Regions from separate parts of the Mesorhizobium sp. M8A.F.Ca.ET.161.01.1.1 genome, predicted to be linked through region 1. Evidence: predicted binding sites of a transcription regulator. Region 1 holds the regulator's gene; each other region holds the start of a gene.
What was found. Region 1 encodes LexA, which represses DNA repair genes until DNA is damaged. Its sites were predicted from a motif close to TGTTCNNNNTGTGTTCNG; they were not measured.
Positions count from the first base shown of each region.

Region 2: a site for LexA is predicted at 5,841-5,858, ahead of EN804_RS14575 (helicase-related protein). Genes of this name have one in related genera too.
Region 3: a site for LexA is predicted at 6,862-6,879, ahead of EN804_RS24495 (PA0069 family radical SAM protein). Genes of this name have one in related genera too.

Region 1 is NZ_SRTD01000001.1:126,377-136,317, reverse strand. It holds gene EN804_RS00680 (ABC transporter substrate-binding protein) at 1-36, opposite strand, end outside; gene EN804_RS00675 (GntR family transcriptional regulator) at 190-963, shown strand; gene lexA (transcriptional repressor LexA) at 1,374-2,117, shown strand; gene EN804_RS00665 (ComEC/Rec2 family competence protein) at 2,111-4,567, opposite strand; gene gltX (glutamate--tRNA ligase) at 4,671-6,095, shown strand; gene gltA (citrate synthase) at 6,279-7,601, shown strand; gene lpxB (lipid-A-disaccharide synthase) at 7,644-8,816, opposite strand; gene lpxI (UDP-2,3-diacylglucosamine diphosphatase LpxI) at 8,806-9,708, opposite strand; gene lpxA (acyl-ACP--UDP-N-acetylglucosamine O-acyltransferase) at 9,695-9,941, opposite strand, start outside.
Region 2 is NZ_SRTD01000005.1:77,137-87,077, reverse strand. It holds gene EN804_RS14605 (citrate synthase) at 1-718, shown strand, start outside; gene ftrA (transcriptional regulator FtrA) at 734-1,732, opposite strand; gene EN804_RS14595 (rhodanese-like domain-containing protein) at 1,841-2,260, shown strand; gene phaR (polyhydroxyalkanoate synthesis repressor PhaR) at 2,356-2,964, opposite strand; gene EN804_RS37240 (hypothetical protein) at 3,085-3,243, shown strand; gene EN804_RS14585 (acetyl-CoA C-acetyltransferase) at 3,267-4,451, shown strand; gene phbB (acetoacetyl-CoA reductase) at 4,575-5,300, shown strand; gene EN804_RS14575 (helicase-related protein) at 6,025-9,441, shown strand; gene EN804_RS14570 (RNA-binding S4 domain-containing protein) at 9,455-9,841, shown strand.
Region 3 is NZ_SRTD01000011.1:136,007-145,947, forward strand. It holds gene EN804_RS24445 (polyprenyl synthetase family protein) at 1-685, opposite strand, end outside; gene EN804_RS24450 (DUF2007 domain-containing protein) at 875-1,099, shown strand; gene EN804_RS24455 (methyltransferase) at 1,099-1,899, shown strand; gene EN804_RS24460 (S49 family peptidase) at 1,978-2,841, shown strand; gene EN804_RS24465 (hypothetical protein) at 2,925-3,110, shown strand; gene EN804_RS24470 (4-(cytidine 5'-diphospho)-2-C-methyl-D-erythritol kinase) at 3,137-4,024, shown strand; gene moaB (molybdenum cofactor biosynthesis protein B) at 4,026-4,580, shown strand; gene EN804_RS24480 (hypothetical protein) at 4,719-5,159, shown strand; gene EN804_RS24485 (hypothetical protein) at 5,167-6,141, opposite strand; gene EN804_RS24490 (glycosyltransferase) at 6,291-6,803, opposite strand; gene EN804_RS24495 (PA0069 family radical SAM protein) at 6,955-8,109, shown strand; gene EN804_RS24500 (ribonuclease HII) at 8,263-8,958, shown strand; gene EN804_RS24505 (F0F1 ATP synthase subunit B) at 9,244-9,735, opposite strand; gene EN804_RS24510 (F0F1 ATP synthase subunit B) at 9,746-9,941, opposite strand, start outside.

The sequences.
Region 1 (9,941 bases):
CAAACCCGACAACCAAGCGGATTTCGACTTCAACATCATTTCCTCCCAGATTTGATCACCGCCGCTTGCAGCGCGGCTACTGCAAACGATCATGGTCAGTCCGCCGGCTTGTGTCAAACATTATATATAATTCTTGCCATGCCCCTACATCATATATAATTTTCCCTGCCAGACGACGGATGGACCGCGATGCAGGATCAAACGAGCTCCACAAAGACGGAGGCAGCCTATCAGCTGTTGCGGCGCGATATCCTGACCACGCGCCTCATGCCCGGCGCCCCGCTCAAACTGAGTGCACTGCGCGGCACCTATGGAGTCGGCTGGACGCCATTGCGCGAAGCCTTGTCGCGGCTCGAGGCCGAACGCCTGGTCACCGCCATCAGCAATCGCGGTTTTGCCGTGGCTCCGGTGTCGCGGGCCGAACTGGAGGATCTGGCGCGCGCCAGGATGGTGGTCGAGATCCCCCTGTTCCTCGAATCGATGGAGAAAGGCGGCAAGGAATGGGAAGATGCCGTGGTCACAGCCCACTACCGGCTCTCCCGTTGCAAAACCGCGGTCGACGATCCCTCGGATGCGGCGGTCGACAAATGGGACGAGAATCACGAGGCTTTCCATGCGGCGCTGCTGAGTGCCGCCACATGCGATTGGCTGTTGCGTTTCCGCTCGACGATCTCGGATCAATTGCGCCGGCATCATCGCTTTCTTGGTCTGGCGCCGACATTGCGGGCCGCGGCCGGCCTCAAGGATGGCTACGAAGAGGCGATGGAGGCGCTGCGCGAAGCGATTGCGATCGAACACCATACCGCGATCATGGAAGCGGCACTCGATCGTGACGTCGAGCGGGCCAAGGCGCTGATGGTGGCCCATATCGGCTACACCCTGCACGTCTATGTCCACAGCGAAGACAGCGGCCCGACCAAATACGCCGCCCGCGCCGGCAGCTTGAAAGCCGGTTCGGGATGACTCCGGCGCTTCCGCGACATCTATTCGCACGCGTTGGTCGGAGTGGGGCCGGACGCCTGGGTCCATCGCTGCCCCGAAGCTGCCAGTCGTTGGCGTTTTGGTTTCGTTTCGTTCCGCGAATAACGGACCGATAAATTATACAATCCGCCCGGGGAAAGCCTTCCGAACGGCTGACGCCAAACTCGGGAGCGGATGGGCCACAGGCCATTAACCATAACGATTTCAATGGGCCTGCCGATGGCGGAAAAGGTCGGCTTCTGCCCGCCGTAGCGGACAAAAAACATCCGCAGCCTTAACAAATTCATTAAACTTTAAACGGTTGCGGAACACAACTGGAACAGATAGTGTTTGTTCTGGGTTTGTTTTTTCGATTCTGGTTCAGACCTTCGTTCAATGCCTTGGGGGCCGCCATGCTGACACGCAAGCAACATGAACTGCTGATGTTCATCCACGAACGGCTCAAGGAAAGCGGGATACCGCCCTCCTTCGACGAGATGAAGGAAGCGCTCGATCTTGCCTCCAAATCCGGGATTCATCGCCTGATCACGGCGCTGGAGGAACGCGGCTTCATTCGCCGGCTACCCAATCGGGCGCGCGCGCTGGAGGTGCTGCGGCTGCCGGATTCGATCGCGCCCGGCCTGAACGCGGCAAAGAAATTTTCGCCCAGCGTCATCCAGGGCAGCCTTGGTCAAAACAATCTTGGCCGCCAGCTCAAGCCGGCGACGGCGCCTTCGCGTCTGCCCGCGGCCGGCAATGACGACGATGTGGTTTCAGCCGTGTCCATCCCGGTCATGGGCCGTATCGCCGCCGGTGTGCCGATCGATGCCATCCAGCATCAGACGCATTCGATCTCGGTGCCGCCGGATATGATCATGGGCGGCGAGCACTATGCGCTGGAGGTCAAGGGTGACTCGATGATCGAGGCTGGTATCTTCGACGGCGACACGGTCATCATCCGCAATGCCAACACGGCAAGTCCGGGCGAAATCATCGTGGCGCTGGTCGACGAGGAGGAAGCGACGCTGAAGCGGTTCCGCCGTAAAGGCGCCTCGATCGCGCTCGAAGCCGCCAATCCAGCCTACGAAACGCGCATTTTCGGGCCGGACAGAGTCAAGGTACAAGGCAAGCTGGTCGGGCTGATCAGGCGCTACTGAGCCGGTTTGCCATCGGACTTGTCTGGCTTTTTATAGGGCGGCAGCCCCCTCGCCTCGCGTGAGAATTTTCGCTGCTCGTGCCAGGGCCGGTATGGTCCGTCGACAGCGAATTCGATCACAGCCGGGGTTGTGGCCGACTGGGGATCGAAGAAGACGGCAGCACTTCCCTTGCGGGCGAGCTGCCGTTTCGTGACGACGACAACCAGCGGATTGTGGCAGGCGTCATAGGCGGTCGCGTCATTGACGACGATCAGGTCGGCGAAGGCGCAGGCTTTCCAGGTGTTCTTGCGATCCTCGACATAGGCGACGATCGCGCCGGAAGGGTGCCTGGCAAGGCAAAGGCCTTCGCGGCAATAGAACGGCGATCCCTGCGGCAGGTCGGTGGGAGCGGCAATATCGAATTGCCCGTCCGCCTTGTCGAACATTTCCGGTTTGACGATTGTTTCGGAGACCAGAGCGCGTTTCCAGTTGTCGGCCGCGAATTCGTTCGGACGTTCCCGGTTGACGGCCAGTTCGCCATTGCCGATCGGCAGTGCGACCAGCCGTGCGTCTTCCGAGATCAGCACATCGGGCGTGCGTATGTCCGACACAGTCAACAGACCGGCAAGTGCGAATGGCAGTGCCGCGAGCCGCAGCCAGGTCGTCGCCATCGTCGCGATGACCAGCGCGACGGCCACCAGCAGCACGGATTGCTGCGAGATCAGACCTACCCCATCGATCGGCGAGCGCTCCGATATCCATGACGATACGGCGATCATCGCTGTCAGGCCTTTGCCCATCACGTAGAGAAACGGGCCGTCGGCGCCGAAGGGCATCGCCAGCGAACTGAGGACCGCAAAAGGCATGACGACCACCGACACGATCGGCATGACGGCCAGATTGGCGAACAGGCTGAGCGGCGATACGCGCTGGAAATGCCAGATGGCAAACAGCGCCGTCGCGCTGCCGGCAATGATGGAGGTCATGGCCAATCCACCTGTCGCCAGCAGGAATTTTCGCGTCAGGAACCCGGGTAGTGACCGCTTTGGCGACGGTGGCCTCGTCTTACCAGCGCGGTGGTCCGCCCAGCCGGCATAGGCGCCAACAAGGGCCGCGGTTGCCGCGAACGACATTTGGAAGCTCGGGCCGACGACCTCGTGCGGGGAAACCAGGATAACGGCGATCGCCGAGATGGCCAGGTTGCGCATGGTGAGCGCCGCGCGATCGAACAAGACGGCAATCAGCATCACCGCCAGCATGATGAAGCTGCGTTCGGCCGCAACGACGACACCGGAAATGACGAGATAGGCGGCGATCGAGAAAAGTGCGGCGGCGGCCGCATATTTCTTCACCGGCCGGCGCGCGGAAAAGTCTGGAAACAGCGCGAAGGCACCGCGCAACAGACCCATGATGGTGCCGGCGACCAGCGCCATATGCAGTCCCGAAATGGAAATGATGTGATAGATGCCGGTACGCCGCATCGCTTCGTTGATTTCATCGGGAATGCCGGCGCGCACGCCGACGATCAGCGCCGCCGCGATCTCGCCTTCGGCGCCGCCGATGCTGCCCCTGATGTGGTCGGCGATGGCTTCGCGGGCGTTTTCGATGCTTGAAAAAAGACGGGCTGGCAGCGACATCTCACCATCGTCGGTAGCGACAACCGTTGGATTGCCGAGAAAGAAGCCGCTGCCGCCGATGCCTGCGAAATAGCTGTCGAAGGAGAAGTCGTAGCTGTCCGGCCGCACCGGACCGGTCGGCGGCAGCAGTTTGGCGTAGCCTGTGATAAGCGAGCCAGCGGTCATTTCCGGCGGTATCTTGCGTGCCGAAAGCCGGACCCTTTCCGGCGCATAGCGCAATTTCGGCCGGGCGGTCGAAATCACGTCCATGGTCAACCGGATACGGCCGCTCTCCATCTCCTCGAGCGAGACCACGCGGCCGGTCAATTGAGTCGAGATTTCCGAACCCAGCATCCGGGTTCCTGCTCGCCATGTTTCGACCTTCGCCGCGAGCAGGCCCAGCGCGCACAACAGCACTGCCATGAAACACAGATGGGTTTTCGGCCAGGAACGCGAGACGAATGCACAGGTCGCCGCCAGCACCATGACCGCGACAGGCTTTGCAAAATCGGGCTCGGTCGCCAGCGAAAAGTAGCCGATCGCCCCAACCGCCAGGCAGACCGGCACCAGCAGGAAGGCGATGCCCCGGTCAAGTTCCAGCTCCGCCGCCTTGGCCAAGCCGTGGCGCAGGCGAAGCAAGGATATCCGGCCGATTTTCCGGCGCGCGCGCACGATCCTGCGTGCGGCAGGAGACGGAGTTGGCGCCGGCAAGCCCGCTTGCAACGGCTGGGTTGCGGGCGCAGCCACGAGCGGCGATGGCAGCGGGATCGCCGGAGGCGTCGCAAACAAGGACCGTTCGCTGACGCCGACAATGGCGCCCTCGCCCCGATCCGAGCCCCGGCCTCGTCCAGTCATCGGGTCTGCCCCTTGCGCCCTCGACACCCTATGCTACATGAACGCGCGAAGCGCGAAAGTCCGCGCCCTCCGCACCCAGCTTCAGACGTTTTCCGAGAGTTCCATGTCCGACAAGGTCATCACCCGTTTTGCCCCCTCGCCGACCGGCTATCTGCACATCGGCGGCGCGCGCACGGCACTGTTCAACTGGCTCTATGCCAAGCATACCGGCGGTACGATGCTGCTGCGCATCGAGGACACCGATCGGGAGCGTTCGACCGATGCGGCCACATCAGCCATTCTCGACGGCCTGACCTGGCTCGGCCTGTCATGGGACGGCGATGCGGTTTCCCAGTTCGAGCGGGCGCCGCGCCATCGTGAGGTGGCCGAGGAACTGGTGCGGCTGGGCAAGGCCTATTACAGCTACGAGACCTCAGCCGAGCTCGAGGCGATGCGCGAGGCAGCACGCGCCAAGGGCCTGCCGCCACGCTATAACGGCCACTGGCGTGAGCGCGATCCGTCGGAGGCACCCGCCGGCGTCAGGGGCGCCATCCGCATCAAGGCACCGACCGAGGGCGAGACGGTGGTGCAGGACCGGGTCCAGGGCGAGGTGCGCTTCCCCAACAAGGATCTCGACGACTTCATCATCCTGCGTTCGGACGGCAACCCGACCTACATGCACGCCGTCGTCGTCGACGATCACGACATGGGCGTCACCCACATCATCCGTGGCGATGATCACCTGACCAACGCCGCCCGCCAGACCGTGATCTACAACGCCATGGGCTGGGAGGTGCCTTCGATGTCGCATATCCCGCTGATCCATGGCGCCGACGGCGCCAAGCTGTCGAAGCGCCACGGCGCGCTTGGTGTCGAGGCCTATCGCGCCATGGGCTATCTGCCGGAGGCCCTGCTCAATTACCTGGCGCGTCTCGGCTGGAGCCATGGCGACGACGAGATCATGTCGATCAAGGATATGATCTCGTGGTTTGACATCGGCGACGTCAACAAGGGCGCGGCGCGCTTCGATTTCGCCAAGCTCGAGGCGTTGAACGGCGTCCATATGCGCCGCATGGCCGATTCCGAATTGTTCGACATTTTCATCGCCACCTTGCCTTATCTGGAGGGCGGCCCGGCGATGGCGGCGCGCCTCGACAAGAAGAACAAGGCGCAGTTGCTGGCAGCCCTTCCGGGCCTGAAGGAGCGCGCCAAGACGCTGGTCGAGCTCGTCGACGGCGCTGCCTTCCTGTTTGCCGCGCGGCCGCTGCCGATCGACGACAAGGCCGCGCTCCTGCTCAATGACGATGCCCGCAAGATCCTGCGCGGCGCTCACGAAGCTTTGAAGTCGCTGTCGGGTGAGTGGACGGCGGCCACGGCCGAGGCCGCTATCCGCGACTATGCCCTGGCTGGCGGCCACAAGCTTGGTGCCGTGGCCCAGCCGTTGCGGGCTGCTTTGACCGGCAAAAGCACCTCGCCGGGCGTATTCGACGTGCTGGCCGTGCTGGGGCGTGAGGAAAGCCTGGCCCGCATAGCGGATCAAATCGATTAGGAGCAAACTGGCCCAAGAAGATTGGCATTGAAAGGCGCGTTTCGCAGTGCAACATTATGTCTTGGCCCAATCTGGCACGCACCTCCTAGAATGCGGTGGCGAAGGCGCGCATTGCGGTGATTTCGACGTGTCGCTCTGCGGAATTTGCCTTTGCCGGCATGAGGAAACAAGAAGGAGTTTGCAATGACCGAAGCTGCGAAAAAACTGGATGTGGGCGGCCAAGAGGCCACGGCAACGCTCGAATTCGCCGGCAAGACCCACGAATTCAAGGTGCGAAGCGGCTCGGTCGGACCTGACGTCATCGACATCGCCTCGCTCTACAGCACTACCGGCGCCTTCACCTATGACCCCGGCTTCACCTCGACGGCAAGCTGCGAGTCGGAGATCACCTTCATCGATGGTGATGCCGGCATCCTCCTGCACCGCGGCTACCCGATCGACCAATTGGCCGAACATGGCGACTTCCTCGAGGTCTGCTATCTCCTGCTCTACGGCGAACTGCCCACCAAGGCGCAGAAGGACGATTTCGATTACCGCGTGACGCGCCACACCATGGTGCACGAGCAGATGTCGCGCTTCTTCACCGGCTTCCGCCGCGACGCGCACCCGATGGCGGTGATGTGCGGCGTGGTTGGCGCGCTGTCGGCCTTCTATCACGACTCGACCGACATCTCCGACCCGTACCAGCGCATGGTTGCGTCCATGCGCCTGATCGCCAAAATGCCGACGATCGCGGCCATGGCTTACAAGTACCACATCGGCCAGCCGTTTATTTATCCGAAGAACGATCTCGGTTTCGCGGCAAACTTCCTGCATATGTGCTTTGCCGTGCCGTGCGAGGAATACAAGATCAACCCGGTGCTGGCGCGCGCCATGGAGCGCATCTTCATCCTGCACGCCGACCACGAGCAGAACGCTTCGACCTCGACCGTTCGTCTCGCCGGCTCTTCGGGCGCCAACCCCTTCGCCTGCATCGCCGCCGGGATCGCTTGCTTGTGGGGCCCGGCCCATGGCGGCGCCAACGAAGCGGCGCTCAACATGCTGGGCGAGATCGGCCATGTCGATCATATCCCGGAATTCATCGCCCGTGCCAAGGACAAGAACGATCCGTTCCGGTTGATGGGCTTTGGCCACCGCGTCTACAAGAACTACGATCCGCGTGCCAAGATCATGCAGAAGACGGCGCATGAGGTCCTGGGCGAGCTCGGCATCAAGGATGATCCGCTGCTCGACATCGCCATGGAGCTGGAAAAGATCGCGCTGACCGATCCCTATTTCATCGAGAAGAAGCTCTATCCGAACGTCGACTTCTACTCCGGTATCACGCTGAAGGCGCTGGGCTTCCCCACCACCATGTTCACCGTGCTGTTCGCGGTCGCCCGCACGGTCGGTTGGATCGCGCAGTGGAAGGAAATGATCGAGGATCCGCGCCAGAAGATCGGTCGCCCGCGCCAGCTCTACACCGGCGCGCCGGAGCGCGACTACGTACCGATTGCGAAGAGATGAGGCAATAGGGATTGGGCAGTAGGGAATAGGCCTGCCCACTGCCTACTGCTTGCTCTTGATGCACCCCATCACCACCTCCGCAGCGATATCGCCGGAGGGCCTGTCGGTCGCCATGCGCCTTGCCACTTCCGCAAAGCCGTCCTTCTGCCAGGCTCGGTAGCCGGTGTCTGAAAACAGCGCCTCGAGCTGCCGCGCCAGATAGCGCGGCCGCACATATTGGTTGTAGTGCTCCGGCACCACGATCTGGTCGGCAATCAGATTGGGCAGGGCCGCACTCCACACCGTGACCAGCCCCTGGACCATGCGCATCACCGGATCGAGCCGGTAGCACGAGATCATCGGCACACCGGACAGCGCCAGTTCCAACGACACTGTTCCCGAGGCGATCAGTGCCGCATCGGCTTTGCCGAAGGCCTGCCATTTGCGCTCAGGCTCAAGGATGATCTCAGGCTTTTCATCCCAGCGAGCAACCGATGTTTTGATCAGGTCAGCGACATGCGGCACCGTCGGCAACAGCAGGCGCAAGCGATGTCCGCGCGCCCGCAATGCCGAGACCGTCTCACCAAACGGACCAATAAGCCGGCTCGCTTCGCCGCGCCGCGATCCCGGCAGGACGAGCAGCGTCTTGACACGATCGCCCGAGAGATCGCGCGGCTGGCCTTGCGCCTTGGCCGCGCCAAGTACGCCGGGATCATGCGTCAGGCGATGTCCGACATAGGTGCCGGGCGGGCCACCGAGGCGGCTGAGTTCCTTCACTTCGAAAGGCAGGATGCACAGTATGTGGTCGACGTAGGGCTTCATCGCCGCCGCCCTGCCCGGCCGCCACGCCCAGACGCTCGGGCAGACATAGTGGACGATCGGGATGTTCGGATCGGCGGCTCGAACCTTTTTGGCGACGCGCAGCGAAAAGTCAGGGCTGTCGATGGTGATGAGGCAGTCGGGCTTTTCAGCGGCGACGGCACTTGCCGTCTGGCTGATCCGCCGCATCAGGCGCGGCAGGTCGCGCAGGATGGCGCTGAGCCCCATCAGTGCGATCTCTGATCCGTCGAACAGCGGCGCCAGCCCAAGCGCCCGCAGATGCCGCCCGCCAATGCCGACGAGGCGCACCTCGCGCCCGGTCATGCGTTTCAGGGCCTGGACGATGTCGGCGCCAAGCAGGTCGCCGGATTCTTCGCCGGCGACGATCGCGATCTTCAGCGGCTTCTCAGCTGCCATGGGCAGGCCCCGCGGCCGGCAGGCCGATCACGAACAGACCGAGCGCATTGGCGCGCGCAACGACAGTCGGCCCTTCGAGGATCAACGAGCGGCCGGCTTCGACGGCAATGCCGGCAAGGCCGGCTTCATGCGCCGCCTCGACCGTTTGCGGGCCGATAGAGGGAAGATCGGCGCGCAGTTCCTGGCCGGGCTTGGCGCATTTAACCAGGACGCCGCGCGTTTTGCCGGCGAGCCTGCCATGGCCACGCAGTTGCTGCGTCCGCTCGAGCAGACCGCCGGTGCCCTCGATGCCTTCCAGGGCAATGACGCGACCGCCGATCGCAATAGCGGCCTGGCCGATGTCGAGCGCGCCGATGGCCTTTGCCGCCGCATGCGCCGCCTCGATGTCGCGCCAGTCCGACTTTCGCGGCACTGCCTTGGTCAGCGGCCCCTCAGTCGCGACAAGTTTCGGCACGACTTCGTGCGCGCCGACGACCTTGATGCCGCGCGCCTCCAGGCCTCGGGTCAATATCTTCAACAGGCCGTCATCGCCGCGCGCAAGCGCCATGGCGGCGGAGGATATCACAGCCAGCAGGCCGAAGCTCGGGCGCATGTCGATCAGACGCGGCCTGCGCCTGATCTCGCCGGCAAGCACGAGATGGCTGATCCGCCGGCGCCTCAGCAAGGCAGCCAGCGAGCCGATGTCTTCCAGGGCAAGGCTTTCATGCTCATAGACCGTGAGCTCGGACTGACGGTCGGCCTGGCCTTCGACCAAGATGATGACGGGCGGATGTCCGCCCTCCGCCAGCCCTTCGGCGACTTCGACCGGCAGGCTGCCGCCGCCGGCAATGATGCCGACCCTGGCGCCCGGCGCGAGAACGAAGCCTGCCGAGCTGGCCTCAGCCTTCGTCATCGGTGACGTCGCCATCGCCGCCCTTTAGCGATGGCACCGCATAGTGCCGCTTGCCGCGACTGGTGATGAAATCGATGATCTTCATTGCAGTCGGTGACGAGGCGAACTCGGCCTTGGCGAACTCGATATTCTCACCGACGGTGCGGGAGCGGTCGAAGATCGTCTTGTAGGCCTTGCGCAGCAGATAGATTTCGGAACGCGGCAAACCGGCGCGCTTGAGGCCGATGATGTTC
Region 2 (9,941 bases), on a different contig from region 1:
CTTGCTTGCCGGCCAGGCGCGGCCTTCGCTGGGACGAAGTGCCGCCTCGCTATGCGCCGACGCGGCGCACGCGATCGGCGTGCTGGCCGGCGCCCTCGGTGCCGTGGCGGGACCGGAACCAGTGCATCGGCGATTGGCACGGGGCTGGTCGGTGGACGATGATGGCGCGGAAGCAATCCGCCGTGCCCTTGTCCTGCTCGCCGATCACGAACTCAACGCATCGACCTTCGCGGCCCGCGTCGCGGCCTCGACCGGCGCCTCGCCCGCCGCGGGCCTGCTCGCGGGCCTGGCGACGCTGTCCGGCCCGCGCCACGGCGGCGCCGGCGAGGCGGTTATGCAACTGGCGGAGGACGCCGCAAGTCATGGATCCGATGCCGCGATCCGGCGCTGGCTCGGCCACGACCGGCCGCTGCCGGGTTTCGGCCACCAACTCTATCCCGAGGGCGATCCCCGCGCCACGGCGCTTCTGGCGGCCATCGACAACAATGACGAGACATTGCGGTCGTTGGAAACCGCCGCCATCGCCGCGACCGGCGCTCCAGCGAATATCGACTTTGCCCTTGCCGTGCTGACGCGCGGCCTCGGCCTGCCGCGCGATGCGCCGTTCCAGCTCTTCGCGCTTGGACGCAGCGTGGGCTGGGCCGCGCACATGGTCGAACAGATCGTGAGCGGCAGCATCATCAGGCCGCGCGGCCGCTATGAGGGATTGTTGACGTGACGGCCTGAGACGTTGTCAGCCGGAGTTGGCGTTGGCCCCGAACCGCGCCCGGTATGCGGCGGGGGTCGTGGCGAACCGCCGGCGGAAATGATGCCGCAACGTCGCCGCCGCGCCAAATCCGGCCGTCTCGGCAACGCGGTCGATCGGCAAGCTTGTATCTTCGAGCAGCGTACGCGCCCGAGAAAGCCGTTCGGACAGGAGCCAGCTTGCCGGCGTGACGCCGGTTGCGGCAGCGAACCGGCGTAGAAATGTCCGCTCGCTCATCCCGGCCAGGTCGGCCAGGGTGGCGACCGGATAGTCGGCGGAAATGTCGGCGCGCATCCTGTCTATCAACGGTCCAAGCCGACTGCGCTCGTGAGGTTCGGGCACCGAGCTCTCGACATATTGCGCCTGGCCGCCGTCGCGGTGCGGCGGCACGACCAGGCGGCGCGCCACCATGTTGGCCGCCTTGGTGCCGAAATCGCGCCGGACCAGATGCAGGCAGAGGTCAATCCCGGCCGCGCTGCCGGCCGATGTCAGCACATTTCCCTCGTCGATGTACAAGACATCGGGTACCACCGTGATGTCGGGGTACCGCTCCTTCAGCCTTTCGCCGTAGCGCCAATGCGTGGTTGCCTTCTTGCCCTTGAGCAGGCCGGCCGCGGCAAGCACGAAGACGCCCGAGCAGATGGAAAGAACCCGCGCACCCCGCTCGCTCGCCTTGCGAAGTGCGTCGATCAGCAAAGGCGGCACAGGACAATCCACACCGCGCCATCCCGGCACGATGACCGTGCCGGCCTCGCTGATCAAGTCAGGTCCGCCATCGGCGAGGATGCGCACGCCGCCCATCGCACGCATTTCACCGGCGTCTATGCCGGCAACGGCAAAACGGTACCAATCCGGGCCCATCTCAGGCCTGGGCAAGGCGAACACCTCGGCCGCCACGCCAAATTCGAACGTGCACAGCCCGTCATAGGCAATTGCGACGACAAGCGGGTTGGCAGGGGACGGACTGGCAAGCGACATGTTTGGCATGATCTTGACGATATATGGCAAAGCTGCCAGCTGCAATCGCCCGGCTCGCTGCGCTACCTCAGACCTATCAGCGATGGAGAACAGCTCCATCAGAGATGGAGAAATTTGATGAGCTATGTGACAGACATACCGGCGGCATCGCCGGAGATTGCCCGGGACCATTTCCTGCGCCGGCTTTCCGTGGAAACCGATTGTTCCGATGTCGCCGCGACGCTGCGTGGCGGAAAGCCGGACTTTGCGCTTCTGCACGTCGTCGGATCGCCGCAAGCCTATGAACGCCGCCACGTGCCGGGCGCGCTGCATCTGCCGCACCGCGAGATATCGGCCGGGCGGATGGGAGAATGGCCGTCAGGCACGCTGTTCGTGGTCTATTGCGCCGGCCCACACTGCAATGGCGCGGATCGGGCAGCCTTCAAACTGGCCAGCCTCGGTCTTCCGGTCAAGATCATGATCGGTGGCATTTCAGGCTGGCAGGATGAGGACCTGCCCTTCGCTTCGGGCAAGGAGCCTGGTGTTCTGCGCCCGTGATGGCCACTGGACGGCGACACGACGAATTCCGCGACCTGTGGCAGTCGACCATCGACCGATAAGGCACGGGCGGATTTTGGCCTGGACCCCGCCCCTTACGACATCGTGTCGAGCTTGCGCTGCATGGCAGCGATCTGGTCCTTCAGCTGCTGCAGATCGTCGGGTTTCTCCGGCGCTTCCTTCCTGGCCGGTTCGGCAGGGGCAGCGGCGGGTGCGGAACCCGCCGGCGGAAATGGCGTGAACAGCCGCATCGCATTCTGGAACATTTCCATGTTGCGCCGTGTCTGTTCTTCCAGCGCCTTCATCGGCGTCGCCATCTTCATCACGTCCAGCGGCGACTTGCCGATGGCGCCCTTCATCTGCTCGCGGAACCGCTCCTGTTCCTTGGAGAAGGCGATCATCGATTGTTCGAGGAAACTCGGCACGATCATCTGCATCTGGTCGCCATAGAACGCGATCAGCTGGCGCAGGAACGGGATCGGCAGCATGTTCTGCCCGTCCTTGTTCTCCAGCTCGAAGATGATCTGCGTCAGCACCGGATGGGTGATGTCGTCCCCGGTCTTGGCGTCCTGGACGGTGAATTCCTCGCCCTTCTTGACCATCTCGGCCAGATCCTCGAGCGTCACATAGGTGCTCGTCCCCGTATTATAGAGGCGGCGGTTGGCGTATTTCTTGATAATGATCGGGTCGTCTTTTGCGGCCATCTGCATCCTCCCCGGACACCGGCACGCCTGAGTAAGCAGCCGGTAACGATTGCGCCCTTTTTGAGGATATGCGCAAAAGCCCCACAATTCCAAGCAGTTTGTGCACTGCGGGATCATATTATGCTGCATAGCGGGCAAAATATGCTGCGCAGCAGCGCCCGGTCCGCCGGCACGGCGATGCGCGACCTGCTTGCGGCGCATGGGCGCCATGCCGATTTCCGGTTTGACTTGGGTCATGGAAAGGGCAAGAAAAGTTGCCAACAATGCCTGAAAACATGACAGCTCGAAGTCTGGAGAAGAATATGTCCTCTGCCAATTCCATCGTTGTCGCCAGTGCCGCACGCACGGCCGTCGGCTCCTTCAACGGTGCTTTCGCGGCCACGCCGGCGCATGAACTCGGTGCTGTCGTCATCAAGGAGCTTTTGTCACGTACGGGCGTCGAGGCGGCCGAGGTGGACGAGGTCATCCTCGGCCAGGTGCTGACCGCGGCGCAAGGCCAAAACCCGGCCCGCCAGGCCTCGATCCTTGCCGGCCTGCCCAAGGAAACCACCGCCTGGGGCCTCAACCAGGTTTGCGGCTCGGGTCTGCGCGCCATCGCGCTCGGCATGCAGCAGATCGCCACCGGCGACGCCAAGGTGATCATCGCCGGCGGCCAGGAATCGATGTCGCTGTCGCCGCACGCCGAGCATCTGCGCGCCGGCGTCAAGATGGGCGACTACAAGATGATCGACACCATGATCAAGGACGGGCTGTGGGACGCCTTCAACGGCTACCACATGGGCAACACCGCCGAGAACGTCGCCCGCCAGTTCCAGATCACCCGCGACGACCAGGACCAGTTCGCGCTGGGCTCGCAGAACAAGGCCGAGGCCGCGCAGAAAGCCGGCAAGTTCAAGGACGAGATCGTCGCCTTCACCATCAAGGGCAAGAAGGGCGACACGGTTGTCGATCAGGACGAGTACATCCGCCGCGGCGCCACGATCGATGCCATGACCAAGCTGAGGCCGGCCTTCGACAAGGACGGTACGGTGACCGCCGCCAACGCTTCCGGCATCAATGATGGTGCCGCCGGCGCGCTGCTGATGAGCGAAGCGGAAGCCGCCCGGCGCGGCGTCACCCCGCTCGCGCGCATCGCGTCCTGGGCAACCGCCGGCGTCGATCCGGCGATCATGGGCACCGGACCTATTCCCGCTTCGAAGCGCGCTCTGGAAAAGGCAGGTTGGTCGGTCGGCGATCTGGACCTGGTCGAGGCCAACGAGGCTTTCGCCGCGCAGGCCTGCGCCGTCAACAAGGGCATGGGCTGGGACCCCTCGATCGTCAACGTCAATGGCGGCGCCATCGCCATCGGCCATCCGATCGGCGCCTCGGGCGCCCGCGTCTTCAACACGCTGGTCTTCGAGATGCGTCGCCGCGGCGCCAGGAAGGGGTTGGCCACCCTTTGCATCGGCGGCGGCATGGGCGTCGCCATGTGCGTGGAAGCAATCTGAACAAGCCAATAGCGAATAGGAGTAGCCAATAGGGAAGAACGGCCTCAGCGCGGCGGGACATCAAACCCCTATTCGCTATTGGCTACTCCCTATTTGCTCCTCCGACCAACGGGAGGAGAACACATGACCAAGGTTGCAATCGTCACGGGTGGATCGCGCGGTATCGGCGCTGCCATCTCGATCGCTTTGAAGACTGCCGGCTATTCAGTTGCCGCGAACTATGCCGGCAATGACGATGCGGCGGCCAAATTCAAGGCCGAGACCGGCATTCCGGTCTACAAATGGTCCGTCGCCGATTATGACGCTTGCGCCGCCGGCATCAAGCAGATCGAGGCCGACCTCGGCCCTGTCTCGGTACTGGTCAACAATGCCGGCATCACCCGCGACGCCATGTTCCACAAGATAACGCGCGAGCAGTGGAAAGAGGTTATCGACACCAATCTGTCCGGTGTCTTCAACATGACCCATCCGCTGTGGAGCGGCATGCGCGACCGCAAGTTCGGCCGCGTCATCACCATCTCCTCGATCAACGGCCAGAAGGGCCAGGCCGGACAGGTCAACTACTCCGCCGCCAAGGCCGGCGACATCGGCTTCTCGAAAGCGCTCGCCCAGGAAGGCGCCCGCGCCGGCATCACCGTCAACGTCATCTGCCCGGGCTACATCGCCACCGAGATGGTCAAGGCGATCGACGAGAAAGTGCTCAACGAGCGCATCATCCCGCAAATCCCGGTCGGCCGCCTCGGCGAACCGGAAGAGATCGCGCGCTGCGTCGTCTTCCTCGCTTCCGAGGATGCCGGCTTCATCACCGGCTCGACCCTGACCGCCAATGGCGGCCAGTACTTCGTCTAGGCATTGATTTTCGCCTGCCCACCAACCAGCGGCCTTGACGGGCGAAAACGGACCGGGAAACCGGTCCGTTTTCAAGTGATGCTCTGGGCCTAAAGCGCCCGCTACGAGCGGCTGCCCCAATCCGGCACGCAAAGGTTAATGGCGGCAGCGCGCCTGCGCGAAACCTGTGGGCAAGCCTGTGGATTCTCGGTGGATAAGCTGTTCACAACACAAGATATTGGGGGAACAAAAAGGGAAAATAGCGCTGACGCTGTTTTGTCGCCGATTCGTTCCGGCTTTGAGCGGAAGTTAACATTAATAGGCCGAGATCACCCATAGTTTCTTAACCCACAATTCAGAAAGATTAACAATTTCATAATCTTGAGCAGTGCGCATCGAGCCCCCGACCTCGTTCACAGGCGAAAGTTAACAGAGAGGTTCGCCTAGCATAAAACGGGCCAGTTTTCTGATTCAGCATGTGGTGAGACTCATGGTCGCAAAATCCATATCTAGCCGTGAACAAAAGCTGAATCTGACGGAGTCACCGATTCGTCGCTGATTCGTTCCAGACTCGTTCCAACTGTTAAGCAGGAACTGATTTGCGGGCTGACACGGGCGTCTTCGGAACCCGGGCGGAACATTCCGCTTTCGCTTCGCGCCCGAAATCCCTATGTGTCGGCTGTCATACGCGCCGTCCAGGCACGCTCCCGACAACGAGAGGCGAGAAAGCCTTATTTCCGAGCCGATGAACATCCAGCAGAAACATACCGAGCCGCTGATCCTGTCGGGCCGCGACGTGACCGCCGTGCTTGGGCCGACCAACACGGGCAAGACCCATCTCGCCATCGAGCGCATGGTGGCGCACGAAACCGGCGTCATCGGCCTGCCGCTGAGGCTGCTGGCCCGGGAGGTCTACACACGCGTCTGCGAAAAGGTGGGCGCCCACAAGGTGGCGCTCATCACCGGCGAGGAGAAGATCCAGCCGCCGGGCGCCAAATATTCGGTCTGCACCGTCGAAGCCATGCCGCGCGAGACCGACGCCGCGTTCGTCGCCATCGACGAGGTGCAACTGGCCGGCGACCTCGAGCGTGGCCATATCTTCACCGACCGTATCCTGCACCTGCGCGGCCGCCAGGAAACGCTGCTGCTCGGCGCGGCCACCATGCACGGCATCCTCCAGCGGCTGCTGAAAGGCGTCTCGGTGGTGACGCGGCCGCGCCTGTCGCATCTGGCTTATGCCGGTTCCAAGAAACTGACGCGCCTGCCACGGCGCACCGCGATCGTCGCCTTCTCCGCCGACGAGGTCTACGCCATCGCCGAGCTGATCCGGCGCCAGCAGGGCGGTGCGGCGGTGGTTCTGGGCGCGCTGTCGCCTCGCACCCGCAATGCCCAGGTGGCGCTGTTCCAGTCGGGCGATGTCGACTATCTCATTGCCACCGACGCGATCGGCATGGGTCTCAACCTCGACCTCGACCATGTCGCCTTTGCCCAGAACCGCAAGTTCGACGGCTACCAGTACCGCAATTTGACGGCGGCCGAACTCGGCCAGATCGCCGGCCGCGCCGGCCGGCATCTGCGCGACGGCACGTTCGGAGTCACCGGGCAGGTTGACCCGCTGGACGAGGATCTGGTCCAGAAGATCGAGAGCCATGACTTCGACCCGGTGAAGGTGCTGCAGTGGCGCACCGCCCAATTCGATTTCGCCAGCCTCGATACGCTGAAGCGCTCGATCGAAACCAACGCCCCGGTCGAGGGCCTGACGCGCGCCCTTCCGGCCGTCGATGCCCAGGCGCTCGAACATCTCTCCCGCGACGAAGGCATCCGCGCGCTCGCAACCAATGCCAAGCGCGTGGCGTTGCTGTGGGAAGCCTGCGCGCTGCCGGATTATCGCAAGATCGCGCCCGCCCAGCATGCCGACCTCATCGCCTCGATCTACATGGACCTCGCCCGGCATGGTCATGTCGACGAGAACTATATGGCCGAGCAGGTGCGCCGCGCCGACACCACCGAGGGCGATATCGACACGCTGTCGCACCGCATCGCCCAGATCCGCACCTGGACATTCGTGTCGAACCGGCCCGGCTGGCTGGCCGATCAGGCACACTGGCAGGAAAAGACGCGCGAAATCGAAGACAGATTGTCGGATGCGCTGCATGAGCGGTTGACGAAACGCTTCGTAGACCGCAGGACTTCCGTCCTCATGCGGCGCCTTAGAGAAAATACCATGCCTGAAGCCGAAATCAGTCCTACCGGAACCGTCCTTGTCGAAGGCCATCACGTCGGCGAGTTGCAAGGGTTCCGCTTCACCGCCGACCAGACCGCCGGCGGCGAAGACGCCAAGGCCGTGCGCACGGCCGCGCAAAAGGCGCTGGCCGCCGAATTCGATGCACGCGCGGAGCGCTTCGGCGCCTGCGCCAATGGCGATCTCGCGCTCGGTTCGGACGGCACGCTGCGCTGGATCGGCGCGCCGATCGGCACGCTGGTTTCGGGCGAGGACGCGCTGAAGCCGCGCCTGGTGCTGCTGGCCGACGAACAGCTCACCGGACCGGCGCGCGACAAGGTCGCCGCGCGCGCCGAGCGCTTCGTCAATTTCCAGATCGAATCCCTGCTGAAGCCGCTGGTCGACTTGAAAAATGCCGATCAGATTTCCGGTATCGGCCGCGGCATCGCCTTCCAGCTGGTCGAGAATTTCGGCCTCATCAATCGCCGCGACATCGCCGAGGAGATGAAGTCGCTCGACCAGGAAGGCCGCGCGGCGCTTCGCCGGCTCGGCGTGCGCTTCGGTGCCTACCACGTCTTCGTGCCGGCGCTGATCAAACCGGCGCCCGCCGGACTGGTGACCTTGCTGTGGGCGCTGAAGAACGACGGCAAGGACAAGCCCGGCTTCGGCGACGTCGTCCATGCGCTGGCATCGGGCCGCACCTCGGTGGTGATCGATCCGGCCTTCGACAAGGCGTTCTACAAGCTTGCCGGCTACCGCAATCTCGGCCGCCGCGCCGTTCGCATCGACATTCTCGAGCGGCTGGCTGACCTGATCCGCCCGGCGACCAACTGGAAGCCCGGCCTCGGCCAGCGACCGGACGGCGCCTATGACGGCCAGTCCTTCATGGTGACGCCGCCGATGATGTCGATCCTCGGCGCCACCGCCGACGACATGGAAGAGATTCTCAAGGGTCTCGGCTATCGCGCCGAGCCGAAGCCGGCGGCGGACGTCAAGGCGCGGCTGGAAGCGCAGGATACTGCCGCGCGGGAAGCCGCCGCGGCCAAGCAGGCAGCCGCGGAGGCAGCCCGCGCGGAACAGGCCGAGGCGGCGGAAGAGGCGGCAGCGCCAGCCGCCGAAGGATCGGAACCGGTGCCGGATGCGGCAGCCGCCGCGGCGATGGAGGTTGCGGCCGAAATCGCGGCAGACGCGCCGACGGAAGCTGCCGTGCAAGAGCAGGCGGAAGCCACGGCTGACGTTGCAGGGGGCGAAGAGGCGCCTGTAGCCGAAGCCGCCGTTGAACCCGTCGAGCCGGCGCCGGTTGAGTCGCGGGCCGAAGCTGAGACTGCCGAGATTGACGCCGCGCCCCCAGAAGAGGACGCCGCGGCGGCGGAGCCGGCCGTCGGGGCCCCCGCGGCGGCGGAGCCGGCCGTCGGGGCCCCCGCGCCGACGGAAGCAGCCGAATCCGTTGCGGTGGCGCAAGCCGTCGGCGAAACGGTGCCGGAAGCCGAAGCGCCAAAGCCGATCCTGTTGTGGCGCCAAGGCCGCTTTGACCAGCGTCCGCGTCATCGCGACGGCCGCAACAACCGCCCGCAAAACGGACAAGCGCGTGGCCGAGGCAACGCGTCGGCCGATGCCGGCGGCGCACCGGCAACAGGCACGCCCACGGACCGTCCCGCCCATGAAGGACGCCGCGACGGCGCCGGCAAGCCGCGCTTCGACCGCTCGAAGTTCAAGCCCAAGCCGCAAGGTGACGGCGAGCAGCGCCGCGATGGCCGCCCGCAAGGCGATCGTCCCGAGCGCCGTGAAGGCCGCCCGGACTGGAAGGGCGGCAGGCCGGAAGGCAAGGGGGGCGGAAAGCCCGCCTTCCAACCCAAGCCGCGCGAGGAGCGCCCGGTGCGCTTCGATCCGGATTCCCCCTTCGCCAAGCTCGCCGCCTTGCGCGACCAACTAAAGAAGTAGGCTCGGCGCTTCGATGGTTGCTGAAGGCCGCCAGCGCATCGACAAATGGCTGTTCTTTTCGCGTGCGGTGAAATCGCGCTCGCTGGCGGCTAAATTGGTGGTCGCCGGCCGCGTGCGCATCAATCGCGACAAAGCAGCGCAGGCATCCGATCTGGTCAAGCCGGGCGACGTGCTGACCATCACGCTCGACCGGCATATCTTCGTCTGGAAGGTGCTCGGCGCCGGAGTGCGGCGCGGCCCGGCCGAGGAAGCCCGCACTCTTTATGAAGACATGTCGCCGCCGCCCGCACCCAAGGCTGACGCCCTTCCCGATGCCATCCCGGCGTTGCGGGAGGCAGGCAGCGGCCGCCCGACCAAAAAAGAGCGCCGCCAGACCGACCGATTGCTCGACGAAGATTGAGCCGTTCGACCGACCGCGGAGGGGCGTTGCCCGAGGGCAGCGGCAAACAAAAAGCAGAACCGGGAGCGGCAAACAGGACGGCCGGTGGGGCATGCCGGGG
Region 3 (9,941 bases), on a different contig from region 1:
CCAGCGCGTCGTCGATGAGCTGGAAGGCAAGACCGAGATTCATGCCGTAGGAGCGCAGCGCCGCGCGATCGTTGCGGGTCGCCTGGGCGATGACCGGGCCAACCTCGGCGGCGGCCGAAAACAGCGCGGCGGTCTTGGCCTTGATGACGGCGAAGTGCTCGTCCTCCGTGGTTTCGAGGTTCTTGGCGGCGGCAAGCTGCATCACCTCGCCCTCGGCGATGATCGAAGCGGCGCTCGACAGGATGTCGAGCGCTTCGAGCGAGCCGACATCGACCATCATGCGGAAGGCCTGGCCGAGCAGGAAATCGCCGACCAGCACGCTGGCCTGGTTGCCCCAGATCATGCGGGCGGTCTTCTTGCCGCGCCGCATGCCGCTTTCATCGACGACGTCGTCGTGCAGGAGCGTGGCCGTGTGCATGAACTCGACCGAAGTGGCGAGCTTGACATGGCCTTCGCCGGCATAGCCGAACATCTGCGCCGCGGCCAGCGTCAGCATTGGTCTCAGCCGCTTGCCGCCGGACGAGATCAGGTGGTTGGCAACCTCGGGAATCATCTCGACGTCGGAGCCGGCCTTGGACAGGATCAGCTCGTTGACGCGCCCCATATCGGTCGCCGTCAGATCGATCAGATCCTTGATGGAGGCGGGCTCCCGCTTCCCGTTTTCAATGTTGAGAACGACACCCACGACAATCACTCCCGTCTTGGTATAACGCGTGCGACGGCACCCTTAGTCCCGGCATGGACTCTAGGGCGGCGGACACGGGCACGGCAAGTGGCGAATTGGCGCGGCGGCGGCGACAGCGTGTCAACGCCGGGAAATGCGGGAATGCGGCCGCACGTTTACATGCACGCTGCAACCTGCGAGTTTCTTGCGATGATAGAACTCATCCGCACCAACGACGCCGTCATCATCTCCTTTGTCGAATCGCTGATGCGCGATGCCGGCATCGGCTGCTTCGTCGCCGACCAGAACATGAGCGTGCTCGACGGCTCGCTCGGTATCCTGCCGCGGCGCGTCATGGTCGATGCCGACCAGGCCGACGCCGCGCGCCGCATCCTGACCGATGCCGGCATCGCAAACGAGATCCGGGGGAAATAATGTCGGCCGCGCCAGCCGCCCTTGCCACGGATGCGCCGGCCCATACGGTCGATGCCTTCCACCGCGGCCGGTTCTGGCTGGTGCAGCCCAAGCATGGCGGCCATCGCGCCGGGATGGATGCGATGATGCTGGCCGCGTCCGTGCCATCCTCCTTTGGCGGACGGCTCGCCGATTTCGGAGCCGGCGCCGGTGCTGCCGGTCTGGCGGTGCTGTCGCGCTGTCCGGGCGCCCAGGCTGTGCTGGTCGAACGCGCGCCCGAGATGGCGGCCTTCGCGGCGGCCACGCTTGCCCATCCCGGCAATGCACATCTCAGCGATCGCGCGGCCGTGCTTGTGGCCGATGTCACCGTGTCGGGTCGGGCCCGGGCCGCCGCCGGCCTTGCCGACAATGATTTCGACTTCGTCATCATGAACCCGCCTTTCAACGCCGCACGGGACCGCGCCACTCCCGAGCAGCTAAGAAAGGAAGCCCATGTCATGGAGGACGGGCTGTTCGAAAACTGGATCCGCAGCGCGGCGGCGGTTGTCAGGCCGCGCGGCGGACTTGCCGTCATCGCCCGGCCCGAACAGCTCGGCTCCATTCTCGACGCGATTTCAGGCCGCTTCGGCGAAGCCGAGATGCTCGCCGTGCACCCTCGCCCGGACGCAGCGGCAATCCGCATTGTCGTGCGGGCAGCACTTGGGGCACGGGGAAAGCTCGCCATCCGTCCGCCCCTGATGCTTCACGCGCGATCGGGCAACGGCCCCGACGAGCGCAGCGAAATGATCACCAACGGGCTCGCCTCGCTGTTCGGAGATTGAGCTGTTCGCGGCCCTGCACATTGCCGTTGGCCGGGAAATCCCTACATGCCTGCAACCACCGCCGGAGACCACGTCATCGTGAAACGTCTTTTCAACCGTCTGCTGCCGAAGTCCTGGCGCTCCACCGTCGTCACCGTTCCGGTCATCCGGCTGCACGGCACCATCATGGCCGGCGGCGGCCAGTTCCGGCCGAGCCTGTCGCTTGCTTCCACCGCCGGACTGATCGAAAAAGCGTTTTCCTTCGACGCGCCGGCGGTCGCGATCTCGATCAACTCCCCCGGCGGCTCGCCGGTGCAGTCGCGACTGATCTTCAAGCGCATTCATGACCTTGCGGTCGAGAAGAATAAAAAAGTGCTGGTCTTCGTCGAGGATGTCGCGGCCTCCGGCGGCTACATGATCGCTGTCGCCGGCGACGAGATCTTCGCCGACCCATCGTCCATCGTAGGCTCGATCGGCGTGGTGTCGGCCTCGTTCGGTTTTCCGGAGCTGATGAAGAAGATCGGCATCGAGCGGCGCGTCCACACCGCCGGCCAGAACAAGGCGGTGCTCGACCCGTTCAAGCCGGAGAAGAAGGAAGACGTCGAGCGGCTGAAAGCGCTGCAGCTCGAAGTGCACGAGACTTTCATCGATCTGGTCAAGGAGCGGCGCGGCACGAAGCTCAAGGACGATCCGGATCTGTTCACCGGGCTGTTCTGGACCGGCAAGCGAGGCCTGGAACTCGGCCTCGTGGATGCACTCGGCGACATGCGCACGGTGCTGAAGACCCGCTTCGGGCCGAAGACCCAGCTCAGGCTGGTCTCGGCGCCGCGCGGTTTCCTCGGCCGCTTCGGCCTGTTCGGCTCGAACAAGGGCTTTTCAGCGCCCGATATCGCCGCGGCTGCCGCCAGCGGCGTCATCGATGCGGCGGAAGAGCGCGCATTGTGGGCGCGCTTCGGGCTTTGAAAAAGCCATGAAAGCGTCTAGCATGGTTGCCCGAAAGACCCGACCGGCCGCCCTTACCGGCCCAGCGTGGTAGGAGTTTTGACATGCCGCAGCTCATTTTCTTCGCCGTCGTCGGCGTCGCCGCCTATTTCGGCTACCGCACCTTCCTGCGCGAGGCCGAGCGCGTGACGGCCAAGGTGCGGCGGACCGAAAAACAGGCGGCCAACGGCGCGATGGGAACGCTGGTCAAGGATCCGAAGACCGGCGAATACCGGCTGGCCAAGGACTGACCCTCATTTCACTCGCAATAGAGACTGTGGAATCCGGTCCGCGTGTCCGGACCTGGGCGGCACCCGCCAAGATAAATCTTGCTTTGCACGTCACCGGCAGGCGCCCCGACGGTTACCATCTCATCGAAAGCCTGGCTGTGTTCACGCGCTTTGGCGACAGGATCGAGATCGCGCCGGCTGAAGCCGACGATTTCAGCGTGTCCGGCCGCTATGCGGCGGACGTCCCGCTCGATGGCGGCAATCTGGTGCTGAAGGCACGCGATGCGTTGCGGCAGGCCGCCGGCATTCGGAGCACGCCGCCCGTGACCATCAGGCTCGAAAAGAACCTTCCGGTCGCGTCCGGCGTGGGCGGAGGGTCGAGCGACGCGGCGGCCGTGCTGCGCGGGCTGGCGGAGAGCTGGGGCCTGGACATCGACAGCACCGAGCTGGCGCGGATCGGTCTTTCGCTAGGCGCCGACGTGCCGATGTGCCTGGCGGCAAAGCCGCTGGTGGCGCGCGGCATCGGTGAGGAGCTGTCGATGGTGCCGGATTTTTCGGCGCTGGGTCTGGTGCTGGTCAATCCGGGAACGCCCGTCTCGACAGCGGAAATCTTCGCTTCACTGTCCCGTCGCGACAATGAGCCACTGCCGCCGCTGCCGCGCAGCATCGAGTTTCACAGCCTGCGCAACTGGCTGGAGGTGACCCGCAACGATCTCGAGCAGCCAGCCCTTGCGATGCAGCCCGCCATAGGCAGGGCGCTTTCATGGCTTGATAAGGCTGGATCGGGTTTTTCACGAATGTCCGGATCGGGCGCGACGTGCTTCGGCCTGTTCGAGACCGGCAATGTCGCCAAGCGCGCGGCGGCCGAGATCCGCGGCCGCCAGCCCGACTGGTTCGTCGCGGCAACGCGCAGCATGGCATCGGAGGCTGAGTGAGATGGCCAGGACTGACGAGAGCCGTGCCTTCATTCCGGTGCGCATCGCGGTGCTGACGGTTTCCGACACACGCAGCCTCGCCGAGGACAAGTCCGGCCAGACGCTGGCCGATCGCATCACCGCGGCCGGCCACATCCTGGCCGGCCGCGACATCGTCACCGACGACCGCGAAAAGATCCGCGACACCGTCCTGGCGTGGTCGCGGGACAAGGCCATCGACGTCGTGATCACCACCGGCGGAACCGGCTTCACCGGCCGCGATGTGACGCCCGAGGCGCTGGAGCCGATTTTCGAAAAGCGCATGGACGGCTTTTCGGAAGTGTTCCACCGCATCTCCTACGACAAGATCGGCACCTCGACCATCCAGAGCCGGGCGACCGGCGGCGTCGTCAACGCCACCTTCGTCTTCGTGCTGCCGGGCTCGCCCGGTGCCTGCAAGGACGCCTGGGACGGCATCATCGAGGCACAGCTCGACTACCGGCACATGCCTTGCAACTTCGTCGAGATCATGCCGCGCCTGGACGAACATCTGCGGCGCGGCAAATCAGCCCCTTAAAAAGCCTAGGCAAAGTGCCGACTTCACGCCGTGTTCGCCAGGCAGAACAGCGCCGGGCGCCTTCGAACGGCCATTCCAAACCGGATGCCGGAGACAGTATCTTCGTGGGCGATCCCTACCGTTCACGAGAAGGCAGATATGGCCGTGCAAACTGGAACCATGCACACTGGTGGGTGCCATTGCGGCAATATACGCCTGCGATTTTCGACCGAGCTGGATCCATCGCAAATCGAAGTCCGCGCCTGCCAATGCTCGTTCTGCACAAAGCATGGCGCGCGCGCCGTCGCCGATCCTGACGGCAGGCTGATCATCTCGGTCAAGGACGCAAGGCGATTGCGCAAATACCGGTTCGGACTGGAGACCGCCGACTATCTGATTTGCCGAGAATGCGGCGTCTATGCCGCCGCGATCGCCGGGGAAAATGACGAGGCCAGGGCCATCCTGATCGTCAACGCCCTGGACGATCACAGGGCGTTCACCGGAGAATCGGTCCTGGTCGACTTCGACTGGGAAAACAGAGCTGAGCGGCAAGCCAGGCGTCGCCTTCGCTGGATGCCGGTCGAGATGAGCTTCGCCTGACCTGCCTTCAGCGGATGACCGGCTCGCCATGGAAACGACGGCGCGACGGCTTGGAGACGCCGAAGCCAACTTCCATCATCAGCCGTGGCGTGCGTGCCGGCACCGTGCCCATGTGGAAACCGAAGGGGTCTTCGACGAAGCCGAGGCCAGCCTCTCCGGTCAGGGTCACCGGGCTCTGCTCGCCATACACGTCCAGCACATCCTTGGCGGGATGGCCGACGAGAAGGGTGAGCTGATGCCTTATGGCGCGGCGCCTGTGGCTTCCCCTGACATAGACATGCGGACCGGTCTCGGCGTCGACGGGCTTGAGGTAGAAAAAGAATTTCAACATCCGCCAGTCATCGAGATCGAAATGATACTTGCCGAGCGAGGCAAGGTTCTTGTCGGCGTCGGACGCCTCGCCGGTAGGAAAACTCCACCAGACGCGTGTCGTGATGAGTTTCGCCTGAGCGCCGAGATAGTGCGCGGCGATGTCGAGCAGCAGCGGGTCGCGCTGTATGGCGAGTGCCGCCGGGCAGTCGAGGATGCGTTCGAAATAATGGCCGCTCAGCAATGAGCGGCCAAGGCGCTTTTCGGCTTCGGCATGTTCGCCGGGCACGAATTCGAGCCGGCGGTCGAAATTGCCGTAGCAGGGCGTGCGCCGGGCGAAGCTGGCAATCTCCTCGTGGATATCAGGCGGCAGGATCAGCCCCGAGAACAGCCCGTCCGACCGCAACGCGCCGACGACGGCCTCGCGCTGAACGCCCCTGAACATCGTGTCCCCGGCATTGTCGGCCGGACGAGCGCGCTTCGCGCCCAGCCAATGCATCCGGCGCCCGGGCATGGTACGCGCCAGAACGAACATCGGCAGCCAGGCAGGGTTTTCGCGCAGGTCCTTCAGATAGGTCGGGATGCGCACGGCGATGCGGCGCAGCAGGCTGCCATTGCGTGCAATGGCCTCGAGACTGGCAGTGCCGGACTTGTCAGTGGTCGAAAGGTTCATGGGGATCCTCAAGGGTATGATGCAGCGCCGACGCAATGTCGGAGCCTGCCGTTCCGGCATGACCCAAACCCAATTCACCCGCCTTGTCGGAAAGTTACCCGCGCGTCAGTTTTTGTGCAACGCACAATGGACAGAGCAGCCGCAAAAAATCACCTCTGCCTCGGCGGCGCCGCCCAGATCTCGGCGTCGAGCTTCTTTGTCGCCAGACCGCGCGCCAACGCCTCGGCGCTGCCGGCATTCTTGGACAGAGATGCCGCCTGCCGCTTGCTGATCACCAGGCCGTCGGCGAGCGCACGGTTTGCCGAAAAGACCCGGGCCAGGAACGGCGGACGGCTGCCCCGCGCCCGCGAGAACCGGGCGGCCATTGTCTGCCTGGCGGTATGGGCGACAACCGCGTCGATCCAACCCTCCACCAGCCTCGCACCCGGTTCGAGAAACAGCAGCCAGTCACCCTTGGCCTGGCGAATGCCAGCGGCGATGCCGCCGCTCCCCACATAGTGGCAGCCGGCATGGTCGGCCACGCGATGCGTGTGGTCGGTGGAGCCGGTGTCGCAGACGACGACATCGCGCACCACGCCCTCGACCGCGCCGCCGATCAGCGTCGCCAGCGTGCGGGCGAGACCCTCCTCGTCATTATGCGTTTCGATGAGAACACTGAGCATCATGAGCCGAATAGCGGAAAGCGCCGACCGACGCCAGTTTTTGCGCCGCACCATAAAAAGTTCTTGCTTTGTTCTCATCAACAAAATAGGAATAATTTCCATGAGCAGAGCGATTCGACAGAACATGGACAGTCCCTGGGAGCGGGCGAAGATGGAACCGATCATGCGCGCCGACATTGCAGCCTTCGGAGCAGGACGAGCCGAAATGGCCAACGCGATGATCGAGCAGAGCGGCATGCGGGTCCGTCCGGACCGCAACCGTGGCCGGTCGGCAGGCATCAATCCGTCCGGCCGGTTCGAACCCGTGAGCCGACATGTCTTCGACGACGGCTGGAGTTCGCTGGAGGAACTGCCCCCGTTCAAGACCGAGGTGCAGGTGGAGAAGCCGCGCACCATCATCACCCGCAACGAATCGCCGGACATCTCCTTCGACCGGTCGATCAATCCCTATCGCGGTTGCGAGCACGGCTGCGTCTATTGCTTCGCGCGGCCGACACACTCGTTCATGGGCCTGTCGCCGGGCCTGGATTTCGAATCCAAGCTGTTCGCCAAGCCGGACGCGGCACGCCTGCTCGACAAGGAGTTGTCGAAGGACGGCTACCAGCCGCGCACCATCGCCATCGGCACCAACACCGATCCCTACCAGCCGATCGAGAAGCAGTACCGGATCATGCGCGAGATCCTCGAAGTGCTGGAGGCACGCGGTCATCCGGTCGGCATCGTCACCAAATCGGCCCTGGTGGTGCGCGACATCGACATTCTGTCGCGCATGGCCGAGCGCGGGCTCGCCAAGGTGGCGCTGTCGGTGACGACGCTCGACCGCATGCTGGCCAGGACGATGGAACCCCGCGCCTCGACGCCGACCAAGCGGCTGGAAGCGATCAGGCAGCTTTCGGATGCCGGCATTCCGGCTTCGGTGATGGTGGCGCCGATCATTCCGGGCCTGACCGACCAGGAGATGGAACGCATCCTCGACTCGGCACACCATGCCGGAGCGCGTGAAGCTGGCTATGTGGTGCTGCGCCTGCCGCTGGAGGTCAGCCCGATCTTCAAGGACTGGCTGCTGCGCCACTATCCCGACCGCTATCGCCACGTCATGTCGCTGATCCGTTCGATGCGCGACGGCAAGGACTACGATTCGGAATGGGGCAAGCGCATGAAGGGCGCCGGCCCCTATGCCTGGCAGATCGGCCGGCGCTTCGAAATCACCGCCAAGCGGCTCGGCCTCAATGCGGAGCGACGCACGTTGCGGACTGACCAGTTCGTGGCCGCCGGCAAGGACCAGGAGCAGTTGATGCTGCTCTGAAAATTGAAAATCGCCGCGGCTGTTCATGACCGCTGCGGCCAATAATCCCGTCCGGCCTGCCCCGGCCTGCAGACGGTGCCCTCCCGGTCCGGCGCCCCACCCGACCCGGAGGGACTTGCGGAGAATCGGAGCCGATGCGAACCTCGCCGCAACATGGCTCGCGCGCGTTCTGATTCTCCGCTTCTCTTCGAGATCGTCGAGAAACCCGATTTCTCCTTCGAGACGAAGGCGATGGCCGATGGTTTGTGGCCGGTCGCGGGGATGGACGAAGCCGGCCGTGGCCCGCTGGCGGGTCCGGTCGTCGCGGCAGCAGTGGTGCTCGACCCCGCCAACATTCCCGAAGGACTCGACGATTCAAAGCGGCTTAGCCACTTGCAGCGCGAAGCGCTGTTCCTGCGCATCCTCGGTTCCGCGCTCGGCGTCTCGATGGCGTCGATCAGCGCGGAGGGTATCGATGGCAGCAACATCCTCAAGGCGAGCCTCGAAGCGATGCGCCGCGCGCTGGTCGGGCTGCCGGTTCAGGCAAAACTCGCGCTCGCCGACGGGCGCGACGTGCCCCCGGGACTGCCCTGCGAAGGGCGCGCGCTGATCAAGGGCGACCAGCGCTCGCAATCGATCGCCGCCGCCTCGATCGTCGCCAAGGTCATGCGCGACCGCATGATGTGTGGCTGCGGCAATCATCACGATCGTTACGGCTTCGAAGTCCATATGGGTTACGCCACGGCCCGGCATCGCACGGCGATCGAGGCGCACGGGCCGGTGGCGCGGCTGCACCGCACCTCGTTTGCGCCGTTCAGGCTTGGGGGTGTCGAGGTGGTTGAGGAAGAGAGCTTGGCCGGGCTGGAGTGAGGCGAAAGCGGCGCCGAACTACAGCCGATCTCCCCCTCGGGGGGGGAAATGTCCGGCAGGACAGAGGGGGCGCTGTCCCGCCGACCTGTCAGTTCATTGCGATCAGATTCGCCGGATACTTCTCAGCCGGTGCGACGGATAAAGAATCGAACGCCGGCGATCCTTCGCGCCCCCCTCTGCCCTGCCGGGCATCTCCCCATGAGGGGAGATTGGTGGCGTCAACGCACCGTACAAAAAAAGCCGCCAAGTTTCCCGGACGGCTTTGATTTGCTTGATGTTGTCAGCTCAGTTCAGCTTGGCCTTCACATCCTGCAGCGCGGACTTGAACAGATCGGCTCCTGCCTTGGCGTCAACCTTGGCGGCGAGCAATGCACGTGCCGCCTCGACAGCGATGTCGACGGCGCTGGCGCGCACTTCGCCGATCGCTTCGCGCTCGGCCTGGCCGATCTTCTGTTCGGCAAGCGCGGTGCGCCGGGCGACATAGTCCTCGGTCTTCTTGTGGGCCTCGGCGGCCAGCAGTTCGGCCTCGCGCTTGGCGGCCGCGACAATGTCGGCAGCCTCCTGCTCGGCTTCCTTGCGCTTCTTCTTGTACTGGCCAAGCAATTGCTGGGCTTCGTCGCGCAGCTTGCGGGCCTCGTCGAGCTCACTGCTGATCCTGGCGGCGCGGGCGTCGAGCGCCTTGGCGATCATGCCGGGCACCTTGATGTAGACGGCGATGGCCAGGAAGATGATCAGGGCAATCGTGGCCCAGAGCGTTGCGAGAGATGTAGCGTCCATGATGCGCTCCTCACCGGGCCACGGATTTGACCGCGGCCGCGATCTCGGCCTTGCTGGCCTTGCCGCCAACGAGTGCCTCGACGATCGCCGAAGCGGTATCCTCGGCAATGCTGCCGACTTCCTTCATGGCATTGGCCTTGATGGAAGCAATGCGTGCCTCGGCCTCGCCAAGCTTCCCATCGAGCGCAGCCTCGATCTTCTTGCGC